DNA from 3 places in the Yersinia mollaretii ATCC 43969 genome. Region 3 is predicted to be linked to each of the others. Evidence: predicted binding sites of a transcription regulator. Region 3 holds the regulator's gene; each other region holds the start of a gene.

Region 1 (7,769 bases), 1.1 Mb from region 3:
TAGTTGTTGCGGTGGGTAAACCCGGTTTTATTCCCGGTGAGTGGATAAAACCAGGCGCTATCGTAATTGATGTCGGCATTAACCGACTGGAAAGTGGTAAAGTGGTCGGTGATGTAGAATTTGATGTCGCCGTTGAACGTGCGGGTTGGATTACACCGGTTCCCGGTGGCGTTGGGCCAATGACCGTTGCGACACTGATACAAAATACCTTGCAAGCCTGCGAGGAATATCACGACATCAACGATAATTGATTGAAAGGATAGTAATGGACATTTTTCATTTGGAAAAACACCCGCACGTTGAGCTGTGTGACTTATTAAAGTTGCAAGGCTGGAATGATAGCGGTGCCTCAGCAAAAGCCGCCATCGCTGATGGTCAGGTAAAAGTCGACGGAAATGTAGAAACGCGCAAGCGCTGCAAAATCATTGCTGACCAAGTTGTTGAGTTTCAAGGCATGAAAGTGCAGGTTAAAGCCTAATAATCTCGACAATCACGAGTTTAGTTTGCTTATGCCAATGATATTGGCAAAAAAATTGCGGTTACTGGTCAGCGCCAGAACCGCAATATTTTTTAGTTTTAGTGAGCTAAACAGCCCCCCTGTCTAGCCCCTAAGCTCAGTACTATTTACGACGCCATGTTGTGCCTTGTGGGCCATCTTCCAACACAATACCCAGCTCATTCAATTGATCACGGGCAGAGTCGGCCAGCGCCCAATCTTTGCTGCTTCGGGCATCGTTGCGCTGCTTAATCAGCGCTTCAATTTTCGCGACTTCATCATTATCTGTCTGCGCACCACTTTGCAAAAATAGCTCTGGATCTTGTTCCAGCAAGCCCAGCACATGGGCCAGCTTCCGCAGTTCTGCTGCCAAACCATTTGCCGCAGTGATATCTTCAGTTTTTAAGCGATTCACTTCGCGGGCGATGTCAAACAGCACAGAATATGCCTCTGGTGTATTGAAATCATCGTCCATAGCCGCACGGAAACGCGCTTCGAACTCAGCCCCCCCCTTTGGAGTGGCGTTCGCGTCAGTGCCACGTAGTGCGGTATATAAGCGCTCCAGTGAAGCACGAGCCTGTTTGAGATTCTCTTCACTGTAGTTCAGTTGGCTGCGGTAGTGCCCAGACATCAGGAAATAGCGCACGGTTTCAGCATCGTAATAGGCCAGTACGTCGCGAATAGTGAAGAAGTTATTCAGCGATTTTGACATTTTTTCTTTGTCAATCATCACCATACCGGAATGCATCCAGTAATTCACATAGGGGCCATCATGGGCACAGGTAGATTGTGCAATCTCATTTTCGTGATGTGGGAACATCAAATCAGAGCCGCCACCGTGGATATCGAAATGCGCACCGAGCTGCTTACTGTTCATCGCTGAACACTCAATATGCCAGCCAGGGCGACCCGGCCCCCAAGGAGATTGCCAGCTCGGCTCGCCCGGTTTAGACATTTTCCACAGCACGAAATCCATCGGATTGCGTTTGACATCAGCCACCTCAACTCGCGCACCGGCCTGTAGCTGATCCAGATCCTGACGAGACAGCAGGCCGTAATCCGGGTCACTGTCTACGGCGAACATCACATCGCCATTTGACGCCACATAGGCGTGATCACGGGCGATTAACCGCTCGGTCATCTCGATGATTTCAGGAATATGGTGGGTCGCACGCGGCTCTAAATCAGGCCGTTGGAGATTTAATGCATCGAAGTCTTTATGCATCTCCGCCAGCATGCGCGTGGTCAACTGCTCGCAGGTTTCACTGTTTTCAATCGCACGTTTGATGATTTTATCGTCAACATCAGTGACATTGCGGACATACGTCAGCGAGTAACCTAAATAACGCAAATAACGCGCAACAACGTCGAAAGCGACAAAAGTGCGCCCATGCCCAATGTGACACAGGTCATAAATAGTGATCCCGCATACATACATACCCACTTTACCGGCATGGATAGGCTTGAATTCCTCTTTTTGGCGACTCAGTGTATTAAAAATCTTTAGCATTGGGACATTCCGTGGTTTTATTTTGCGGTACGCATCGATAAACAAGATATCATCAGATTATGCGGTAAATCGGCCCGTGATACAGCACTTTTTCGCCCCTATAAGCCGTGTTTCCAGTGCTGACTCAATCTCAGAGATATGATATAAGAGCCGTCTAAAGGGTTTCGACCCATTTGTGAATACACTTATTTACACACTAGCAGGAATATTATTATGGTCACGTTTCATACTAATCACGGCGATATCGTCGTCAATACCTTCGCGGATAAAGCGCCGGTTACCGTTGAGAACTTCCTGAACTACTGCCGTAAAGGTTTCTATGATAACACTATTTTCCACCGTGTTATTGATGGTTTCATGATTCAAGGCGGTGGTTTCGAGCCGGGCATGAATCAGAAAGAGACAGATGCTCCTATCAAGAACGAAGCCAATAACGGTCTGAAAAACACCCGTGGCACGCTGGCAATGGCACGTACCAATGATCCACACTCTGCCACTGCTCAGTTCTTTATTAATGTCGCAGATAATGACTTCCTGAACTTCCGTTCAGAGCGCCCAGATGGTTGGGGTTATTGCGTATTTGCTGAAGTGACTGAGGGTTTGGACGTGGTTGAGAAAATCAAAAACGTCGCGACAGGCCGTAGCGGTATGCATCAGGATGTGCCAAAAGAAGACGTCATTATTAAAAGCGTTACTGTAAGCGAGTAATAGCGACTTAATGAGCACGCTTTTTATTGCAGATTTGCATCTTAGCGTTCAGGAACCGGCAATTACTGCCGGTTTCCTGCATTTTATACAGCGCGATGCTATTCATGCTGATGCTTTATATATCCTTGGCGATTTATTCGAGTCTTGGATTGGCGATGATGATCCCGAGCCACTCTATCGGCAAGTCGCTAGCGCGTTAAAATCACTCCAGCAACAGGGTGTGCCCTGCTATTTTATTCACGGTAACCGCGATTTTCTGCTCGGCAAACGCTTTGCAGCTGAAAGTGGCATGACGTTACTCGCGGAAGAAGTGGTCGTTGAGCTGTATGGCCGCAGAATAGTGATTTTGCATGGTGATACTTTATGTACCGATGATGCCGATTATCAGCATTTTCGCCGCAGAGTGCACAACCCCCTGATTCAAAAACTCTTCCTATGGCTCCCGCTGCGTTTTCGCTTACGGATTGCCGCTTATATGCGCAATCAAAGCCAACAGAATAATAGCGGTAAGTCGCAACTCATCATGGATGTGAATCCCCAAGCTGTTATTGATGCATTTCAGCGCCATCAGGTCAGTTGGATGATTCATGGGCATACTCATCGCCCGGCGGTTCATCAGGTAGAGCTGCCCACAGCAACCGCACATCGGGTGGTTTTGGGGGCCTGGCATGTTGAAGGCTCGATGGTAAAAGTCACCGCCGAAAGTGTTGAGTTGATTAAATTTCCGTTTTAACCGCCCGCGGCCAATAATTGCCGCGCGATTTACCATCACCGCACCACTAAAAAAACCGCAAAATCCCACTAAAAGCCGCGACGCAACCGTTTTCCTCGTCTTTGGCTCATGATATGCTCTACGCCCTCATCGCCAGCCACGATATCGACCTTCGTTCTGGCCGACGCTTGCGCAATCACAGGAGCCTTACCCTCATGGGAGCCAACCTCGATTCGGCTTATGCAGCCGGGGTTAAAATCGCTATCGTAATGGGGTCCAAAAGTGACTGGGCCACCATGCAGTTCGCCGCCGACGTGCTCACCACGCTCAATGTACCGTTTCATGTCGAAGTGGTTTCTGCCCACAGAACCCCCGACAAACTGTTCAGTTTTGCCGAACAAGCGGACGCCAATGGCTTACATGTCATTATTGCGGGCGCGGGCGGTGCTGCTCATTTGCCGGGGATGCTGGCGGCTAAAACACTGGTGCCGGTTTTGGGTGTACCGGTGCAAAGTGCGGCCTTAAGTGGCGTCGATAGCCTCTACTCCATTGTGCAGATGCCACGCGGTATACCGGTGGGAACACTGGCTATTGGCAAAGCAGGCGCGGCGAATGCGGCACTGCTCGCGGCTCAAATATTGGCGCTGCATGACCCTGAATTAGCTGGCCGTTTGGCTCACTGGCGTCAAAACCAAACTGATGAAGTGCTAGATAATCCCGATCCGAGGGAGGAAGCATGAAGCCGGTTTGCGTATTAGGTAATGGTCAGTTAGGGCGTATGTTGCGCCAAGCTGGCGAACCACTGGGCATTGCCGTGTATCCGGTGGGTTTGGATGCCGAGCCAGAAGCGGTGCCGTATCAGCACAGTGTGATTACCGCTGAGATTGAGCGCTGGCCGGAAACGGCCTTAACCCGCGAGCTAGCCACCCATACCGCGTTTGTGAACCGCGATATTTTCCCCCGTTTAGCTGATCGCCTGACCCAAAAACAGTTACTCGATAGCCTAAATCTGGCAACAGCCCCTTGGCAGTTATTGGCCAGTGCCAGCGAATGGCCACAGGTTTTCGCCACACTGGGCGAACTCGCCATCGTGAAACGTCGGGTCGGCGGCTATGATGGCCGGGGCCAGTGGCGTTTGCGCTCGGGTGAGCAAGAGACTTTGCCCGCAGATGCTTACGGCGAGTGTATTGTCGAGCAGGGCATTAATTTCTCTGGCGAAGTGTCGCTGATTGGTGCGCGTAGCCATCAGGATAAATCTGTTTTTTACCCGCTGACTCACAATTTGCACGAAGATGGCATCTTGCGCATCAGTGTCGCACTCCCCCAGCCAGATAGCCGTTTACAGCAGCAAGCGGAAACCATGCTCTCGGCCATTATGGATGAGTTGAATTATGTCGGCGTGATGGCGATGGAGTGCTTTATCGTCGGTGACAGTTTGCTGATCAATGAGTTAGCGCCACGAGTGCATAACAGTGGTCACTGGACTCAAAATGGTGCCTCCATCAGCCAGTTTGAGCTGCATCTGCGCGCCATTTTGGACTTGCCGCTGCCCAAGCCGGTGGTGAACACCCCATCTGCAATGGTCAATCTGATTGGCACTGCCGTCAATACCCAGTGGTTGTCGCTGCCTTTGGTGCATCTGCACTGGTACGAAAAAGAGGTGCGCGAAGGGCGCAAGGTGGGTCATTTGAATTTGAATGATCCCGATAGCGCAGCATTAAGTACCGCGCTCGCCGAGCTGGCACCATTGCTGCCTGCGGAGTACCAAAACGCCCTGCGCTGGGCGCAGACGAAGCTGTAAATATTTCGCGGGCAACTCATGCTGCCCGCGAATAAAATCTACCCCTCATAGTTGCGGAACAAAGCCCTGCCCCGCAACAACCGCGCCCCCAGCCAGCCGCCACAGAGTGACAACAGCAGCGCCGCCGCCAACGGTAATAGCCACCACATGACCCAGTTAGGCTGCCATGGGAAGTCAAAGACGAGCCGCTGTAATGCCCAAAGCGCCGCTTCCGCGCCGATGGCTGCCGCCAAACCTGCCACTCCTCCTAGCAGAGCAAACTCCCACCATAAGGTGCCTCGAAGTAAGCGTTTACTCGCGCCGAGCGTGCGGTAGACCACCAATTCCTGACGACGCTGGCGCATTCCTACCTGTACCTGTGCCAATAGCAGCAAAGTGCCACAAATAATCACCAGCACCACCATCACTTCCAGCGCACGACTAACCTGTTGTAACACCTGCCCGACCTGTTTTAGCATCGCTCCGATATCCAGCAAGCTGAGGGTCGGGAACTGGCGGTTCAATTGCGTCAGCGCTTCGCCATCCCCCTGATAACGGAAACTAGTCAGCCAAGTTTGTGGCTGCTTATCCAGCGCACCCGGCGGGAAGATAAAGTAGAAATTAGGCCGCAGACTCTCCCAGTCCACCTGACGAATGCTGCTCACAATGGCCTCGAATGATTGCGTATCGCCACTGAATGTCAGCTTATCGCCGATGTTAATCCCCAGTCGATCCGCAATCCCCTTCTCCATCGACACTTCATCCGCCTTCGGTGGCCACTGACCCGCAGTTAAAATGTTGTGCGGCGGTAAATCCTGCTGCCAAGTCAGATTCAATTCACGGTTAACCGCTTCACCGCCGGGATCATCTTCATGGACCCGCTCAGTCGCCAGTTGCTGGTTAATTTCACTCAATCGCACCCGAACAATCGGGTAGAAGGTCGAAGGGGTGATCTGATGCTGCGCCAGGAATTCGGTCACTTGCGGCACCTGTTGTGGTGTCATATTCAGCAAGAAGTAGTTCGGGCTATCTGGCGGCAGCTGCTGTTGCCAGCGATCCAGCAAATCCCCGCGCAACACTAATAGCAGCGCCAACAGCATAAAAGATAAAGAAAATGCGGCCAGTTGCGTCAGTGTCATCCACGGCTGGCGTAGCAAGCGATTGATGGCTAACCGCAGTGATAAGCGGGTGACGGTCAGACGGCGCAACAACAATAAACCGCCCCAGCCAATCACGCCGAGCAGTAACGCCAACACCACCATGCCACCGAGAATGGCCCACAGCAGGGCGTTGCCGCCCATCAGTAGTGCCAACAGCCCCACCACGATCACCATCATCGCGGGAATAAAGTAACGCAGCGGCCAGACATTCGCCGACACATCGCGGCGTAAAACCCGCAGTGGCTGTGTCGCCAACAGTTGCCGATAAGGGCGAATACCCACCAGCAACGAAATCAATACCAGCGATCCCATTGACCATACCCATGGCCATAAACCCGCGGAGGGCAGTGCCGCCGGTAAAACCGGAGATAATAATCGCACCAGTATCTTCTCGAACAGCAGCCCAATCAGGCTACCACACAGCCCCGCCAGCACTAGCACTGATAGCCACTGGCCGATAATCAGCCGCCGCAGTGCATTTCGTCCGGCCCCCAAGGTTTTCAGCACCGCCACCAAATCATAGCGGCTGCGGCAATAGTGCCCCATCGCCACCGCCACGGCGGCAATCGAGAGCAGTAGCGTCAAGAGCGCCGATAACAGCAAGAATTGCTGCGCCCGTTGCAGGGATTTCCCCAATGCGCCACCGGACTCTTGCAAACCATACCAGCGCTGCTCCGGCTTCAATTGCGGGGTGAGCCAGTCGCTGAACTGCGCCACCGCCTCCGGTGAACCGGCAAACATGTAGCGATAAGTCAGGCGGCTGCCCGGCTGTATCGCGCCGGTTTTCTCCACATCGGCGAGATTAATGAGGATACGTGGCGAGGTCTGGAATGGGTTAAAGCCAGAATCCGGCTCCTGAATCACTTCGCCGACAATTTTCAGCGAGGTATCCCCCACCTCTAATATGTCGCCGACCTTCACCCCCAGCAGCGACAACAGCCGTGGTGCCACCAGTACGGTGCCCGGCTCAAGTGCCGCCCCAGCGGGCAGTGTTTCCAGTTTTCCATACAGCGGATAGGCCAAATCGGTGGCTTTGACGTCTGCCAACTGCGGGCGATCACCGGCAAACGTCATGGTCATAAAGGAGAGCTGGCGGCTGACGGTCAGCCCCTGCTCTTTCGCCTCCAGCAACCAGCCTTCAGGCACCGGATGCGCGGCACTCAGCACCCGATCCCCCGCCAGAAAATCGCGGCTCTGCTGGCTCAGCCCTTTCTCCATGCGGTCACTGATAGTGCCCAATGCCAGCACACAGGCCACCGCCAGTGTTAATGCCAGCCAGACAATTAACAGTGAAGGCGATCGCCACTCACGCCAAAACCAGCGCCAAATCATGCTTCCTCCCACAATTTACCGTCTTGCAAGCGCAGCCGACGCTGGCAACGGCCCGCCAGTTGCACATCATG
Region 2 (7,769 bases), 880 kb from region 3:
CCTTGCAATAAGGTGACACAGAGTAAAAAGCGCCACACTTGTGAATCAGACAGCAGCACCTTCCAGTGAGTGGCGACCACATTACGATGCTTAACCTCACCCTGTGGCATCACATTAGGTTTCAGTAGTGCGCCCAGCAACATGGCTGAAACACCAAAAATCAGGCTATAGAGAATGGCAGGATGACCCCAAATGGAGACCAATTGACCAGTCAACGCCGAACCGATAACAAAAGCTAACGATCCCCATAGCCGGACTTTGCCGTAATCCATGGTGATCTGTTTCTGCCAAGTGGCCGCTAGCGCATCAGTCAGTGGCACCAATGGGCCAAAAAATAGGTTAAATCCGGCGATCACCAGCATCAACCATGCCCAACCATGGCCAAAGCAAAAACCGACCACAAACACCAGTGTCAGCAGTGACAAAATGCGAATAGCTGTTACCAGATGGGAAGGATCTTTAACACTGGGGGCAATCAACAGACTGCCAAGAAATCGGGCAATTAACCCCGCGCCCAGTAAAATACCAATAGTTTCAGGGGGTATCCCTTCCCCTTGTAACCAGATGCCCCAAAAAGGCAGGAAAATGCCATAAGAAAAGAAATAGGTGAAGTAGCTGAGTGACAGCCAACGTGTTGATTGTAATACCATGAATCCCTCCGAGGTCAGCCATCACTGTGACAGAGGCCCCGTCTGCTAGCAACTTTGTCAGTATGTAAACATGGAGTTTGAGGTTAAGTTCACACTTAAGCCACAAGATTGACAAAATGCTCACAAGCGATGCGATATCCCGCGCATTATGCAATGGTCTTGGTTGCCCTCTGACACACATAAAAAAACCCGCATTTTCGCGGGTTTTTATTCGGCTAAAGCAAATTTGGCAATTAAAACAAATCCGACAATATTATGCGTAAACCGGTAAACGGGCGCAGATATCCAAGACTTTTTGCTTCACACGTTCAATGGTTGCTTCATCGTTGATGTTGTCCAACACATCACACATCCAGCCAGCCAGTTCGCGAGACTCTGCCTCTTTGAAGCCACGGCGGGTAATCGCTGGGCTACCAATACGCACACCGGAAGTCACAAACGGACTTTTCGGATCATTAGGTACGCTGTTTTTGTTCACAGTGATATTGGCGCGGCCTAAAGCAGCATCAGCATCTTTACCGGTGATATTTTTATCCACCAGATCCAGCAAGAACAGGTGGTTTTCAGTACCGCCAGAAACCACTTTGTAGCCGCGATCCAAGAACACCGACACCATAGCTTTGGCGTTTTTAGCCACTTGCTGCTGGTAAATCTTGAACTCAGGTTCCATGGCTTCTTTCAGCGCGACCGCTTTACCCGCGATAACGTGCATCAATGGACCACCCTGATTGCCAGGGAAAACAGATGAATTCAGTTTTTTGTAGAGGTCTTCATCTCCCCCTTTCGCCAAAATCAAGCCGCCGCGTGGGCCAGCCAGTGTTTTGTGCGTGGTGGTAGTCACGATATGTGCATGAGGAACGGGGTTAGGGTAGACACCCGCAGCCACCAGACCGGCTACGTGAGCCATATCCACAAACAGCCATGCATCAATGCTATCTGCAATTTCACGCATTTTTGCCCAATCAACGATACCGGAATAGGCAGAGAAGCCGCCGATGATCATTTTTGGTTTATGTTTTTCAGCCTGACGTGCCAGATCGTCATAATCAATCTGACCCGATTCGTCGATGCCATAAGGCACGATATTGTACAGTTTGCCGGAGAAATTCACTGGAGAGCCGTGAGTCAGGTGGCCGCCGTGTGCCAGATTCATCCCCAGAACCGTGTCACCCGGTTGCAGCAATGCGGAGTAAACCGCGACGTTCGCTTGTGAGCCTGAGTGTGGCTGAACGTTGGCATAATCAGCGCCAAACAGCTCTTTCGCGCGGTCGATAGCCAGTTGCTCAACCACGTCAACATACTCACAGCCACCGTAGTAACGCTTGCCCGGATAGCCTTCAGCATATTTGTTCGTCAACTGAGAACCCTGCGCCTGCATAACACGCGGGCTGGTGTAGTTCTCAGACGCAATCAGTTCGATGTGCTCTTCCTGACGCACCACTTCTTGCTCCATTGCACGCCATAGATCTGCATCATAATCGGCAATGTTCATTTCACGCTTTAACATCCGGCTCTCCTGACTTAGCTAACAAAATATACCTTGAAGGTCACCCGTTTGGGTTCTGACCCACAGTGTAAACTGTTTCCCCCTCGTTATGATAGGTCTTGACAGAGGTTTTTACGCAAACGATTGGCTCCAGACTGGGTAAGGCTTTGAGCTGTTCAAGGTTCATCCAAGGCAAGGGAATTATCCTCACATTCATCATGTGCTTTTTTCACATTATGTGAGCTGAGATGCCACTCTAATCCCCTATAACGACAAAGTGCATTTACAAATGAGGGGGCAAACTATAAGATGCATTTAAAATACATGTATTAAATTGCACACGATAAAAACCCAAAATACTTTTAGCTTCGGCTTTGAGTACCAAGGGATAAAATGACCAAGGAGTCACCATGCTTGACCACCAAACCATCGCCACCGTTCAATCCACCATCCCATTGCTGGCCGCCACCGGCCCTAAACTGACCGCGCATTTCTACGATCGCATGTTCGAGCACAACCCCGAGCTAAAGCACATATTCAATATGAGCAATCAGATAAATGGTGATCAGCGTGAAGCGCTATTCAACGCCCTTTGCGCTTACGCGGCGAATATCGACAATCTTGCCGCCTTGCTGCCCGCCGTCGAGCGAATTGCCCAGAAACATACCAGCCTAAATATTCAGCCAGAGCACTATGCTATCGTCGGCCATCATTTAATCAGCACGCTGGATGAAATGTTCTCACCCGGTCAGGAAGTGCTAGATGCTTGGGGGAAAGCGTATGGGGTACTGGCTGATGTGTTTATTCAGCGGGAAAATCAGATTTATCAACAAGGTGAAAAAAGTACTGGTGGATGGAGAACGTTGCGCCGCTTCCGCATCATCAAAAAAGAGATGCAGAGTGAGGTGATTTGCAGCTTCGTGCTCGCACCAGAAGATGGTGGCCGAGTGCTGGATTTCAAACCGGGTCAATATCTGGGTATTTATATTGAAGATGAGCAGCTCGAGTATCAGGAAATTCGCCAATACTCACTGACCGCCGCACCAAACGGCAAGACTTACCGCATTGCGGTGAAACGTGAAGAGCAAGGCACAGTCTCTAACTATTTACACCAACAACTGAACGAAGGCGACACGGTACGTATCGCGCCTCCTCGTGGTGATTTCTTTCTGGATATCTCACCGGATACCCCAGTGGCGCTGATCTCCGCCGGCGTGGGCCAAACCCCGATGTTGAGTATGCTTAATTCCCTGCACGACCAGCAACATGCCGCATCAGTGCATTGGCTGCACGCCGCTGAAAATGGCCGTGTTCATGCATTCGCCAATGAAGTCGCGGCGATAGCAGAAAATATGCCTAATCTCAGCCGCCACATTTGGTATCGCGAACCCACCGCGCAAGATAATCCGGGGGAGGATTATCACAGCAAAGGGGTGATGGACCTCAGTTCACATCAGTGGTTGGCGGCCGATCCCAACCGACATTATTACTTCTGTGGCCCACTAGGATTTATGCAATTTGCCGGGCGTCAATTATTGGCACAAGGGGTTGCATCCGAACGAATTCACTATGAATGTTTCGGGCCGCATAAAGTGATTTAATTATTGAATTTTATTTAATTTTCTGTGAGAGGTCATTCGGCCTTTCACATATTTCCGCGCCATAAATTCCGTCTGATTATTGTACTTAAATTTGGTAGAACGTGATTTAGATCTCATATATCCTAACTTAATATTGCCACGATGAGACATTCGGATGAATGTCTCAATATTCATATAACTGAAAGTTATTGATGTGGCTAAAATTATCCCCTCACTATTTATGACTCGGTAATATAATTTATCCCCAAGGAACTTGGTGTTGTCGTAAGACTTCAACTTCGTAAGGGATGTTGCTGAGTGTAATAAGGCTGAATTGACCTACCATGAGTAAGAAATTCATAAAAAAAGAAGGGTTGGCATTAGTATCTATGGCGCGCTATTTAATTGGTGAGCGCCCCGGCAATCGACTGAAAACTATTGATGAATTATCAGAAGATTTCGGCATCTCCGTCGGTGTTGTGCAGCACGCCTTAAAAGTGCTGGAAGCGGATGGAGCCATCATCGTTGAACGCCGTGGCCGCAATGGTACCTTATTGATTGACCTGAATATGCCACTGTTACTGCAACAGGCGGATCTGGGTAATATGGTGTGCGCTATGCCGCTCCCCTATACTAAACTTTATGAAGGTCTCGCCAGTGGTTTAAGGGAGCAATTTACCTTACTCCCCCTCTATTTTGCTCATATGCGTGGGGCTGAAGTGCGTATCGAATGCCTGATAGATGGTATTTACGATATGGCGGTGGTGTCGCATCTGGCCGCAAAAAGTTATCTGGCCCAAGGGCGAGTGGCGATGGCATTAAATCTGGGAAATGGCTCCTACGTGGATGGCCACCAGCTTATTTGCCGTCGTGGCGAACAGCACACGATTCGCCGGGTAGGATTGGACCCGCGTTCACCCGACCAATGTTTGCTGACTGAAATTAAATTTGCCGGGCAACCCATTGAGTTGGTTGAATTACCTTATAGTGACTGTATTGTGCACATTAATCGTGGTGATATTGATGCCGCTATTTGGAATCTGGCTGATGATGTTCCCCATGAACATTTACAAGCCATCAAACTGCAAGGCGATGCGCGTTATATTCAAGCCTCACAGGCGGTCATCCTTATCCGGCCAGATAACCACCCCATCAAATTATTGCTGGAGAAAGGGATCAACGAAACATTGCTGCTGAATCATCAGCGGGCAGTACAGAGGGGCGAAATAGAGCCTCGTTATTAATCACTTCGACTTAGCTACAGGCTAAGCTGTTGTTTTCAGGAGGCAAACTCTTTGGAAATTTGTGTTGATCCGCGTCTTAATATTTTGTGTCAGGCTGGGGTGATTGATGCCGATATTGGTCAGGGTTTAGATCAAGTTATCAATCGGTTAGAGAATTTTTGGCAGTTGCCGATTCGTAGCGAGCAGGGGGCGATGGCGATCACTCATATGGCAAATGCATTAATGCGCACCCGCCGTGGTGAGGAGATTAATGCTTTGGACCCAGAGATACTCGCTGAAATCGTCCAATGCGAAGATATTCACTATATTCGTGAGATTAATCAGGATTTATTGGCCTATTTTTCATTAAAACCAGCTGAAAATGAAATTGGATATTTACTCGCGAACCTTTACGGTCTATATCTTTCTAGTGACTTGCCACCTCTGCGCTAATTTAGCTTTGTGGCACGGTTTCAAGATAGACAACACTAGGGTTCTTTTTGTTATAAATATTCAAAATAATAATGATTTAATAAAAATAATTATGCCTCAGGCGCTTAGGACATGAAATGTTTCTAAAAACCCTATTAAAACAAAACAGTAAATTAATTGATGCGGCTATTTCGTTCTGGCATCAGGGAAAAATCAATCCAGATAGCTATGTTATTGATGTTGAACAAACAGAGGCCAATGCCCGCTTACTGCTAAAAACCGCTCATCATAACCAGATAAAACTGTATCTGATGAGCAAGCAGTTCGGGCGCAACCCTGAACTCTGTCGCCGCCTATTGGCCTGTCGTTATGAGGGCACGGGCTTTCAGGGCATGGTGGCCGTTGATTTCAAAGAAGTGCGGCAGCTCTATCAGCACGATATCCCTGTCGCTCATGTGGGTCATTTAGTACAGCCACCCTCCGGCATGGTGGCCGAAATAGTCCGTCAGCGGCCGGAAGTGATTACCGTTTTCTCATTGGAGAAAGCATTGGAGATCTCACAGGCAGCGCACCAACAACACATTACTCAGCCACTAATGCTGAAAGTCTGTCAGGCTGGCGACGTGCTGTATGCCGGGCAAGAAGCGGGGTTTGAATTAACGCAGTTACCCGCAATCATCGCGGCCATCCGTCAATTACCGGCGGTGCGATTAGTCGGGATAACCCACTTCCCTTGCATGATGTATGACCCCTCTTCACACCAGACCTTACCCACCGCGAATATGCGCACCTTACTGGCAGCGCGAGATATATTGGCGGCTGAGGGCGTAGATATTGAACAGGTGAATGCCCCTTCAGCCACCAGTTGTTCTACCCTGCCACAATTAGCCCAATTGGGCGTGACACACGGAGAACCCGGCCATGCCCTCACGGGGACAATCCCCGCCAATCAGCAGGGTGATCAGCCGGAGCAGATATCTATGCTCTATCTGTCCGAGATTTCCCACCATTTTTCGGGTAACAGCTATTTCTTTGGTGGTGGCTACTATCGCCGAGGTCATCTAAAAAATGCACTGATTCACCACGACAATCAGTTCAGCCAAAGTTCGGTATTACCGACTGATGAGAGCAGTATCGATTACTGCCTCCGTTTAGCGGGTGAATTCCCGATAGGCAGCCCGGTTATCATGAGTTTCCGCACCCAGATATTTACGACTCGTAGTGACGTGGTATTGATTGATGGCATTCAAAGCGGGGAACCCCGTTTACTCGGTTGCTATGACAGTCGCGGCAATCGGTTGGGTTAACAAACCCGGATAATCAGCGTCAACCTAATGCTTTAGCCTATGTAATATGTTCTCGTGATAGCTTTATCGAATAATATGGCTGATAAGTCATATTATTACTGTACTGATTGATTAATCTGCCGATATATTAGTTGCCGACATCATAAGCGACACTAATGAAATCAATCGCCCAGCGATAAACGGCTGTCAATATCGGGTGAGATTTTGCCCCTATATTTACCTGTTTCGGAGCCTGCCCGATGATTAATCCCAATGGATACACCTACGCGCACGAACATCTCCACATTGATCTGTCTGGATTTAAAAATAATCTGGACTGTCGGCTGGATCAATATCAGCCCATCTGTGACGAAATGCGCGAATTAGTGAGCAAAGGGGTCGCCAATATCGTCGAAGTGACCAACAGATACATGGGCCGTAACCCCCAATTTTTATTGAATCTGATGCGCGACAGTGGCATAAATGTCATCGCTTCAACCGGTTACTATACCGACAGTTTCTACCCGCAAATGGTGCGCGAAAGCACGGCGCAACAATTGGCGCAGACCATGATTGATGAGATCGAAACGGGGATCGACGGTACTGAACTGAAAGCGGGCGTGATTGCCGAAATCGGCACCAGTGAAGGTGTGATTACCCCCGATGAAGCAAAAGTTTTTCATGCCGCAGCGCTGACCCACCATGCTACCGGCCTCGCCATCTCGACCCATACCAGTTTCAGCACCATGGGCTTACAACAGATAGCCCTGCTCAAACAACATGGTGTGCCGCTGGATCGCGTGGTTATCGGCCATTGCGACCTGAAAGAGCAGCCGGACCTGATACTAGAAATGATCGATATGGGCGTCTATGTCCAATTCGATACTATTGGTAAAAACAGCTATTTCCCCGATGAACGCAGGGTCGCAATGCTTGTTATGCTGGCTGAACACGGTTTATTGGACAAAGTGATGCTGTCGATGGATATCACCCGCCGCTCCCATTTAAAAGCGAATGGTGGCAGCGGGTTTAGTTATTTAGTTGATTCGTTTATTCCCATGTTACTGGCCGCAGGGATTTCCCACGCTCAGGTGGAAATGATGTTGCGCCAC
Region 3 (7,769 bases):
GCATAAGCGGCAAGACCACCCCAACCGCAACCAATATCAAGCAGCTTCATGCCCGGCGCTAATTGCAATTTTTCGCAAATCATCCGCAGCTTATTTTCCTGCGCTTGTTCAAGGGTGGTGGCGTCTTTCCAGTAGCCGCAGGAGTATTGCATATTGGGGTCGAGCATTAGGCTAAACAGATCATTACCTAAGTCGTAATGCTCTTTACCCACAATCCAGGCACGCTTCTTCGATTGCAAATTAATAACGCGGGCGGCAGCAATACGTAAAGTATCTTTGAGATGGTGTGGAAGTTGATTTTCCAGCCCAGCACGGAGAACTCGTTGGAAAAAGATATCCAAGCGATCGCACTCCCACCAGCCGTCCATATAACTCTCACCTAATGCCAAAGATCCTTCTTGTAATACCCGCTTAAAGAAGTCGGGGTTATTAACGCGAATGTCGAAAGGGCGTGAGCCATTGATCTCAATATCAGCCCGATTCAGCATCTCTTGCACAATGCGGAACCACGGATTTTCTTGAATGCTCTGGTCTTCTATACAGGATGAACTCATAGCTTCTCCATCACTTTCTTCTGACTTATGACCCGCGATAAGTGTTTATATACGCGAATACATACCAATTAGGCTGTTGTGACCTTGGTGTCTGATATCCGTTACTGACAGAGGAAGAATAAGAATAAACCCTAATTCTATTTTGGTTTAGGGCAACTCATCCATAAGAGTAAATGTGACGCAATCCACGCGCACAGAAAGTCCTTAAGATAACGCTTTTTTTTAATGATATTGTAGCTGGTTAAACCGAGTATAGGCTTGCCGGGATGCTTTCTCAATAATAAATCGCACCCGGCATCCATGTCACTTAGTGACTATTTCCATTGGGAATTAATACCTTTTTATCTTTTTGCACGGCATAGCAATGGATGCCATACCCCACCAGTGCTAAAACCACTGTCGACAGCATGACTGTCACTGTTGCCAGCAACGCGTGGCTAATAAAAGCGGACACCATCATGCTAGCAACAAAACACAACCCTAGCTGAAGCGTGTTTTGCAGCGCTGCGGCCTTGCCCGTGTTCGCCGGGAAAGGCAGTAATGCATTCGCTACGATAATAGGGTAGCAGGCACCATTCACAAGCGCCATTATGCAGAAAGGAATAAGTAAGCTTACCAGTGTGGGTGTCGTCAAGGTCGCGATGAGATAGAGCGCGATCATACTGGTGCTATACCCCGCTAACAGCCAAGGCAGAAGGGTATTCCCTTTAATGCGAGTCAGTGCGCTACGGCAACTGAATCCACCTAACAGGAAAGCCAGCGTCTGTGGAACATAGCTCAAACCGATGGCATTAGGGCCATATCCCATGTCACCCAGAATAAAAGGTGAACCGGTTAACCAAGCAAAAAATCCGGCGCTACATGCGGCGAATATCATCACATTGCCGCTAAATACCGGAGATTTTAGCAACTGCCAGAAACTGATCGCCGTCTTATGTTGGTCGGCCTTATCGGTCACGGATTTTTTCCGCTCTTTCAGCCGTGCGGTTGGAATCAGTAGCAGCAGTGTGATGACCAGTAGGACGACAAAGATTGAGCGCCAGCTGAAGTGGTTTAACAGCCAGGCACCCAGCAGGGGGGCGAGCGCCGGAGAGAGCGCAACCAATGGCATAATGGTGGCAAAGACACGATTGGCTTTACCGTCACGATAGCGATCCACCACCAAGGCTTGCCAGCTCACGGCCGCAGAACAGACCCCCACCGCCTGAATAAAGCGCAGGATCAATAGTTGCGTGGCCGTTTCCACCCACAGAATCCCCAAACAGCCGAGGGCAAATAACCCCAGTCCGGCTAACAGCACCGGCTTACGGCCTAATTTATCAGATACCGGCCCCCAGATAAGCTGGGCGATAGCAAAACCCGCGAGAAAAATGCTCAAGCTAGCACTGATGGATCCAGCGGAGGTTTGCAGTTCTTGTTGCATGGCCCCAAAGGCGGGTAAATACATGTCGGTGGCCAGATAACCCAACATGCTTAAACCAGCCAGATAGAACATGAAGCTAGGTGTCGTTTTCATTCTTTATTATTCTCTATTTGAAAATGTGCAGGCGCTGCTGTTGTAAATAGATTGTTGCAGGCAATTTGTGGCGGAGGGCATTCTATCCGGTGAGTGATTCTGTTGTGAAACGGTAATATTTGCGCCATGCTGTCAAAATATTTGATAGCTAAGTGATTAAGCTGAAGGGGCAGAAAATAATGTGGTCCGAATACTCACTGGATGTGGTTGACGCAGTGGCGCGTACCGGTAGCTTCAGTGCTGCTGCACAAGAATTGCACCGTGTGCCATCGGCGATAAGTTATACCGTGCGCCAACTTGAAGAGTGGCTGGCAGTGCCGCTGTTTGAACGACGTCATCGTGACGTAGAATTAACCGCCGCAGGTCTGGTTTTTATCAAAGAAGCACGTGATGTCATCAAAAAAATGAATGGCACCCGTCGTCAATGTCAACAAGTGGCGAATGGTTGGCGGGGGGAATTAACTATCGTGATAGATAAAATCGTCAAGCCCCAGCGCAGTCGCCGCTTAGTATTGGATTTTTATCGACATTTTCCTGATATCGAATTACGAGTACGTTATGAAGTATTCAATGGTGTCTGGGATGCATTGGTCGATGGACAGGCAGAAATGGCCATCGGTGCTACTCGCGCAGTGCCTGTTGGGGGGCGGTTTGTTTTTCGTGATATGGGATTTTTAAGCTGGCAGTGTGTGGTGAGTGTCAAACATCCATTAGCTCAGCTAACCGGGCCGCTGACCGATGATCAGCTCCGCCCTTATCCCTCACTTTGCCTCGAAGATACTGCGCGAAATTTGCCTAAACGAGACACCTGGACGCTAGATAATCAGCAGCGGCTGGTGGTTCCGGATTGGGTGACGGGGATCGACTGCCTGTGTGAGGGGTTATGTGTTGGCATGGTGCCCGCCCATATGGTTTCGCCACTGATTGCGCAGGGGAAACTGGCGGCGCTAAACTTGGCGGAACCGCTGCCGGATAGCCCGTGCTGCCTGACGTGGGAGCAGAATAATCATTCGCCCGCACTGGCTTGGCTGCTTGAGTATTTGGGTGACAGTGTCACGTTAAATGCAGAGTGGATGAAAGATGATACTCTATCATCATCTCGTGACTGATGATGATGGAGATCACCGCCGATAGCAGCCTGTACTATCGGCGGGAGAGGATTAACGGCGATAATCGCGGAACGGACCATCGGCAACAGAACGTCGTTCGACCAGTTTCGGGTGAACCTCAATGGTCTGGGGATCTTCGCGTTTGCTGACAATGCGGTCGAGCAGCATCGCAAAGGCCGTTTCGCCCAATCGCTCTTTCGGCTGATGAATGGTGGTGAGTGCCGGGGAGAAATAGCGCGCATTACGCACATTATCGTACCCGATCACCGAAATATCCTGCGGCACTCGCAGGCCCAGCTCATCGGCTGCGCATATTGCGCCCATCGCCATAATATCCCCGCCACAGAACACGGCGGTCGGGCGATGTTTCTGTGTCAGAATTTGATGCATGGCTTTATAACCCGATTCCGGTTCAAAATCGCCCTGAACCACCCATTCATCACGCACCGTGATATTGGCCTCCTCCAGTGCTTTAAGGAAGCCCTGATGGCGACCACCGCCGGTATTGCGGGATAACTGACCGGGGATCGCGCCTATATCACGATGACCGCGTTCAATCAGATAACGGCCAGCCAAATAGCCGCCTTCAAAGGCATTATCAATAATAGAATCAGTAAAATCGCCACGTGCCGTTCCCCAATCCATCACCACCATCGGGATATTGCGATAATCTTCGAGCATCCCCAGCAGTTGCTCGGGATATTCTGAACACATGACTAACAGCCCATCAACACGCTTTTGTGCCAACATCGCCAGATAGGCTTTCTGCTTATCCAGATTATTATGAGAGTTACATAAAATCAGCGTGTAACCCTTGCTATAACAGCTGTTTTCAACCGCTTCGATCACTTCGGCAAAATAGGGCGCTTCGCTGGATGTTGCCAATAAGCCAATGGATTTGGTGTGGTTAACTTTCAAACTGCGGGCCACAGCACTGGGCGAATAATGCAGCTCTTTAATGGCTGCCCACACGGCAGCCTTGGTATTTTCGGCGACGAAACGAGTTTTGTTAATCACATGCGAAACGGTGGTGGTGGACACACCCGCGTGTTTGGCCACATCTTTAATCGTTGCCATAAAAAAATGACTCCTAAGCTTACCTGTTACCGTCGGTAAGTATGATGTTAATCGTTTGCCTGCAGACTCGAAAACACTCAGACAGATGCATATTATTGGGCTGGAAAATGGAATCAGCGGCTTGTCTGAGAGTATTTATTGGACGTTATTAGTCGGTATGCAGTTATGAACTGCGAATTTTGTCTGATCTGGAGTCAAAGTGGAAGAGGTATTCAAAGTTATAAAGTGCGTAATGAGCACAAGATTTTTTTTCTGAATTGTGGGAAGATAATTTAACACAGTAACTTTGTGTCTTTTTCCTACTACAAACTGACCGGCTAAGGAGTTTTTATGGATACCAATCTGAAAATGTCGCTGATTACGACTGTTGGTGCGCTGGCGATGATTATTGCCTTTAGCTTCGTGGCGGTAATGAATTAATTAAGCCGCTTGCCGGTAAAATTATTAAGTAGGGCGGTTTACCCGCCCTGAGTTATTTCTGCTGATGTGCTAACACACCGCCTATCATTTATTGCCTTATCAGGCTAGATTCTTCTCAACGAATGACCAGTTAACCAGCGCCCAGAAATTCTCCAGATATTTTGGCCGCGCATTACGGTAATCAATATAATAAGCGTGCTCCCACACATCGACGGTCAGCAATGGCTTATCATTTGTGGTCAGAGGGGTTGCTGCATTAGAAGTACTGACAATCGCCAGCGTGCCATCTGCTTTTTTAACCAGCCAAGTCCAGCCTGCGCCAAAATTTTTCACTGCGGCATCGGTAAACTGCGCTTTAAACTCTGCAAATGAACCGAATGACTGATTAATGGCGTCGGCCACTTTACCCGTCGGCTCACCACCGCCATTTGGCGACAGGCAGTGCCAGTAGAAAGTGTGGTTCCAAACTTGGGCCGCATTGTTGAAGATGCCACCGCTGGAGGTTTTTACGATCTCTTCCAGTGTCTTGCCCGCAAACTCAGTCTCTTTAATCAGACTATTGAGATTAACCACATAGGTATTGTGGTGTTTTCCGTGGTGGTATTCCAGCGTTTCAGCTGAGATGTGGGGTTCCAGCGCATTTTGCGCATAAGGTAATGCCGGTAATTCAAAAGACATAGCTCTCTCCTTTCGGGGTTGCTCAGGGTGTTTGCTCCTCAAATCCCATCAATAGCCGCAGGCCATAATGTGGCGAAGAGCGGGTAAAGCATAATTGTTGTATTTTTGTTGTGGGTATTAATCTTAACAACTTTCGACAGGAATGACATTGAAAACCATAGGGTTAGAAAGGGGATTGAATGCAAACTCTTCAGGAGTCGTCACTGAGATAGGGGGAGTAAGGAAACACACACCCGACAGCGCCGCCGGATGTGTGTTGAAGGATTAGCGGATAGTTTTTGGTGTGACCACGCGACGTGCGCCCACATAATGATCTTGCCAGTAGTCGTTATCCAGCATACTAATACGGATCTCTTCGCCGGTGCGTGGAGACTGAATAAATTTGCCGTTGCCTAAATAAACGCCGACATGATCGGCAACGCCGCGATTAGCAATATTAAAGAACACCAGATCACCACTCTCTAATTCAGCCCGTTTGACTGGCGCGGCATCACGCAAGTGATACATCTCATTAGCGGTGCGCGGCATTTTTATTCTGATCACATCTTTATAGGCGTAATAAATCAGTCCGCTGCAATCAAAACCGGTATTTGGTGAGGTGCCACCCCAGCGATAAGGCTTACCGACTTGTTTCATCAGTTTACTCATTGCGGTTTGTTTGGCGTGTTGATAGCGCTTTTTATGGGCAGGGCTGAGCTTAATTTTATTATTGGCGACGAGTTCGGTGCTCGCTTTGCCTTGAGTTTTATTTCGATGCCGACCATAAGCCGCTTTTTGACTCTTTTTGACTGCCGCTGTTGTTTTGTTAGCCGCAGTTTTAATATTCGTCTTTTTGGTACTGCTGGTTTTTTTTGTCGCGGGTTTACTGACTTGTTGCGCTTTCTTCTTAATCGTTTTAGTCGTATTAGCGGCTAATTTCTTTTTATCATTATTGGCCGTTGTTTTATTTGTGGTGGTTTTGCTGGTGGACGTTTTATCGCTGGCTATTTTCGCTTTTTTGGTGCTTTTATCGGCTTTTCGCTTTTTACGATCATCAGGGCTGGCTTGACTGATCTGGCCTTTCTTTTGCTCCGCCGACACCTGTGCCTGCGGCGACGCATGCGCCAGATTTAAGAATAGCTGAGTAAACAGCAGCACAAACAGCGTAAGTATTAAACGCATAATAACGCGACCAACCTTAGCCTTAAGATGAATATGAAGAGTCACAGTATTGCCGAAACTCAGGATATAAAAAAGCGAAGACATACAGTATTCTAATCGATATTGTGAGAAAACGTTAATGGCTTCACAATTGCCGCCTTTTTATGCTTTCAATGGACTTAAATCAACCATCCGTCAACAAGTTATATTGGTCACCCTCCCGCTATTCCATTAAGAAGATAATAGTGAAGTGATGGGATCAAAAATGTTATTCTTAAGGCACATATTTGTAGCTGAGATTTAACTCTTCACTGATAGTGAAAAGCCCCTGCAAAAGATGGCGTTTTATTCCAGTGGTGACAGTCGCTACAATAGACCGTACGCAATAATTATATTAAGTAAAAGTTTGTAGCCACTCGATGGCTTGAGGAAGCAATAAATGACCACGATTGATAAAATTCAGCGCCAGATAGCAGAAAACCCAATCCTGCTGTACATGAAGGGCTCACCGAAGCTGCCAAACTGCGGTTTCTCTGCTCAGGCTGTGCAAGCGTTATCTGCCTGTGGCGAACGCTTTGCTTATGTTGATATCCTGCAAAATCCGGATATTCGTGCAGAGCTACCAAAATATGCCAACTGGCCGACATTCCCGCAGCTGTGGGTTGATGGCGAATTGGTCGGCGGTTGCGACATTCTGATGGAAATGTATCAGCGTGGCGAATTGCAACAGTTGCTGAAAGAGACCGCAGATAAATACCGTTCACAAGAAGATCAACCCGCCGCAGAGTAACAGGCGAGTTGTACAGTGAAACAAACGAAAAAGGTGGCCTGCAGGCCACCTTTTTTATATATCCGCTATTTTCTCATGAAAACCGTGTTACTCGGACTCTCCCGCCGGTATCGGCCAGCCGCCCAATTTCTTCCAGCGATTAACCAGCTCGCAGAACAACTTTGCCGTTTGCATTGTGTCATACAAGGCCGAATGCGCCTGACTGCTATCAAATGGAATGCCTGCTGTCAGGCATGCTTTTGCCAACACGGTCTGCCCAAGCACCAACCCGCTGAGTGCTGCGGTATCAAAAGTGGCGAACGGGTGGAATGGGTTGCGCTTCAAGCTGGCGCGCTCAGCGGCTGCCATCACAAAGCTATGGTCGAAATTGGCATTGTGCGCCACGATAATTGCTCGGTTGCAGCCCTGATCCTTGAGCCCTTTACGAACCGCTTTAAAAATGGCGTGTAAGGCATCGTGTTCACTGACTGCGCCACGTAACGGGT

What was found. The regulator PurR, encoded in region 3, represses purine synthesis genes. The targets are predictions, from matches to a motif close to CANGCAAACGTTTGCNTG.
Region 1: the regulator PurR is predicted to act here: its motif matches at 3,527-3,544, upstream of purE (5-(carboxyamino)imidazole ribonucleotide mutase).
Region 2: the regulator PurR is predicted to act here: its motif matches at 2,270-2,287, upstream of glyA (serine hydroxymethyltransferase).

The regions. Positions count from the first base shown of each region.
Region 1 covers NZ_CP054043.1:2,512,952-2,520,720, reverse strand. Annotated here, with positions in the region: gene folD (bifunctional methylenetetrahydrofolate dehydrogenase/methenyltetrahydrofolate cyclohydrolase FolD) at 1-251, shown strand, start outside; gene ybcJ (ribosome-associated protein YbcJ) at 266-478, shown strand; gene cysS (cysteine--tRNA ligase) at 621-2,006, opposite strand; gene ppiB (peptidylprolyl isomerase B) at 2,220-2,714, shown strand; gene HRD69_RS11120 (UDP-2,3-diacylglucosamine diphosphatase) at 2,725-3,447, shown strand; gene purE (5-(carboxyamino)imidazole ribonucleotide mutase) at 3,642-4,166, shown strand; gene purK (5-(carboxyamino)imidazole ribonucleotide synthase) at 4,163-5,227, shown strand; gene ybbP (putative ABC transporter permease subunit YbbP) at 5,266-7,698, opposite strand; gene ybbA (putative ABC transporter ATP-binding protein YbbA) at 7,695-7,769, opposite strand, start outside.
Region 2 covers NZ_CP054043.1:4,512,744-4,520,512, forward strand. Annotated here, with positions in the region: gene HRD69_RS20015 (3-phenylpropionate MFS transporter) at 1-650, opposite strand, end outside; gene glyA (serine hydroxymethyltransferase) at 904-2,157, opposite strand; gene hmpA (NO-inducible flavohemoprotein) at 2,547-3,737, shown strand; gene yhfZ (GntR family transcriptional regulator YhfZ) at 4,061-4,960, shown strand; gene HRD69_RS20035 (PRD domain-containing protein) at 5,012-5,392, shown strand; gene HRD69_RS20040 (YhfX family PLP-dependent enzyme) at 5,509-6,678, shown strand; gene HRD69_RS20045 (phosphotriesterase-related protein) at 6,918-7,769, shown strand, end outside.
Region 3 covers NZ_CP054043.1:3,635,885-3,643,653, reverse strand. Annotated here, with positions in the region: gene cfa (cyclopropane fatty acyl phospholipid synthase) at 1-554, opposite strand, end outside; gene punC (purine nucleoside transporter PunC) at 862-2,070, opposite strand; gene punR (DNA-binding transcriptional activator PunR) at 2,250-3,179, shown strand; gene purR (HTH-type transcriptional repressor PurR) at 3,231-4,256, opposite strand; gene cydH (cytochrome bd-I oxidase subunit CydH) at 4,587-4,676, shown strand; gene sodB (superoxide dismutase [Fe]) at 4,776-5,354, opposite strand; gene HRD69_RS16230 (C40 family peptidase) at 5,619-6,515, opposite strand; gene HRD69_RS16225 (Grx4 family monothiol glutaredoxin) at 6,934-7,284, shown strand; gene rnt (ribonuclease T) at 7,372-7,769, opposite strand, start outside.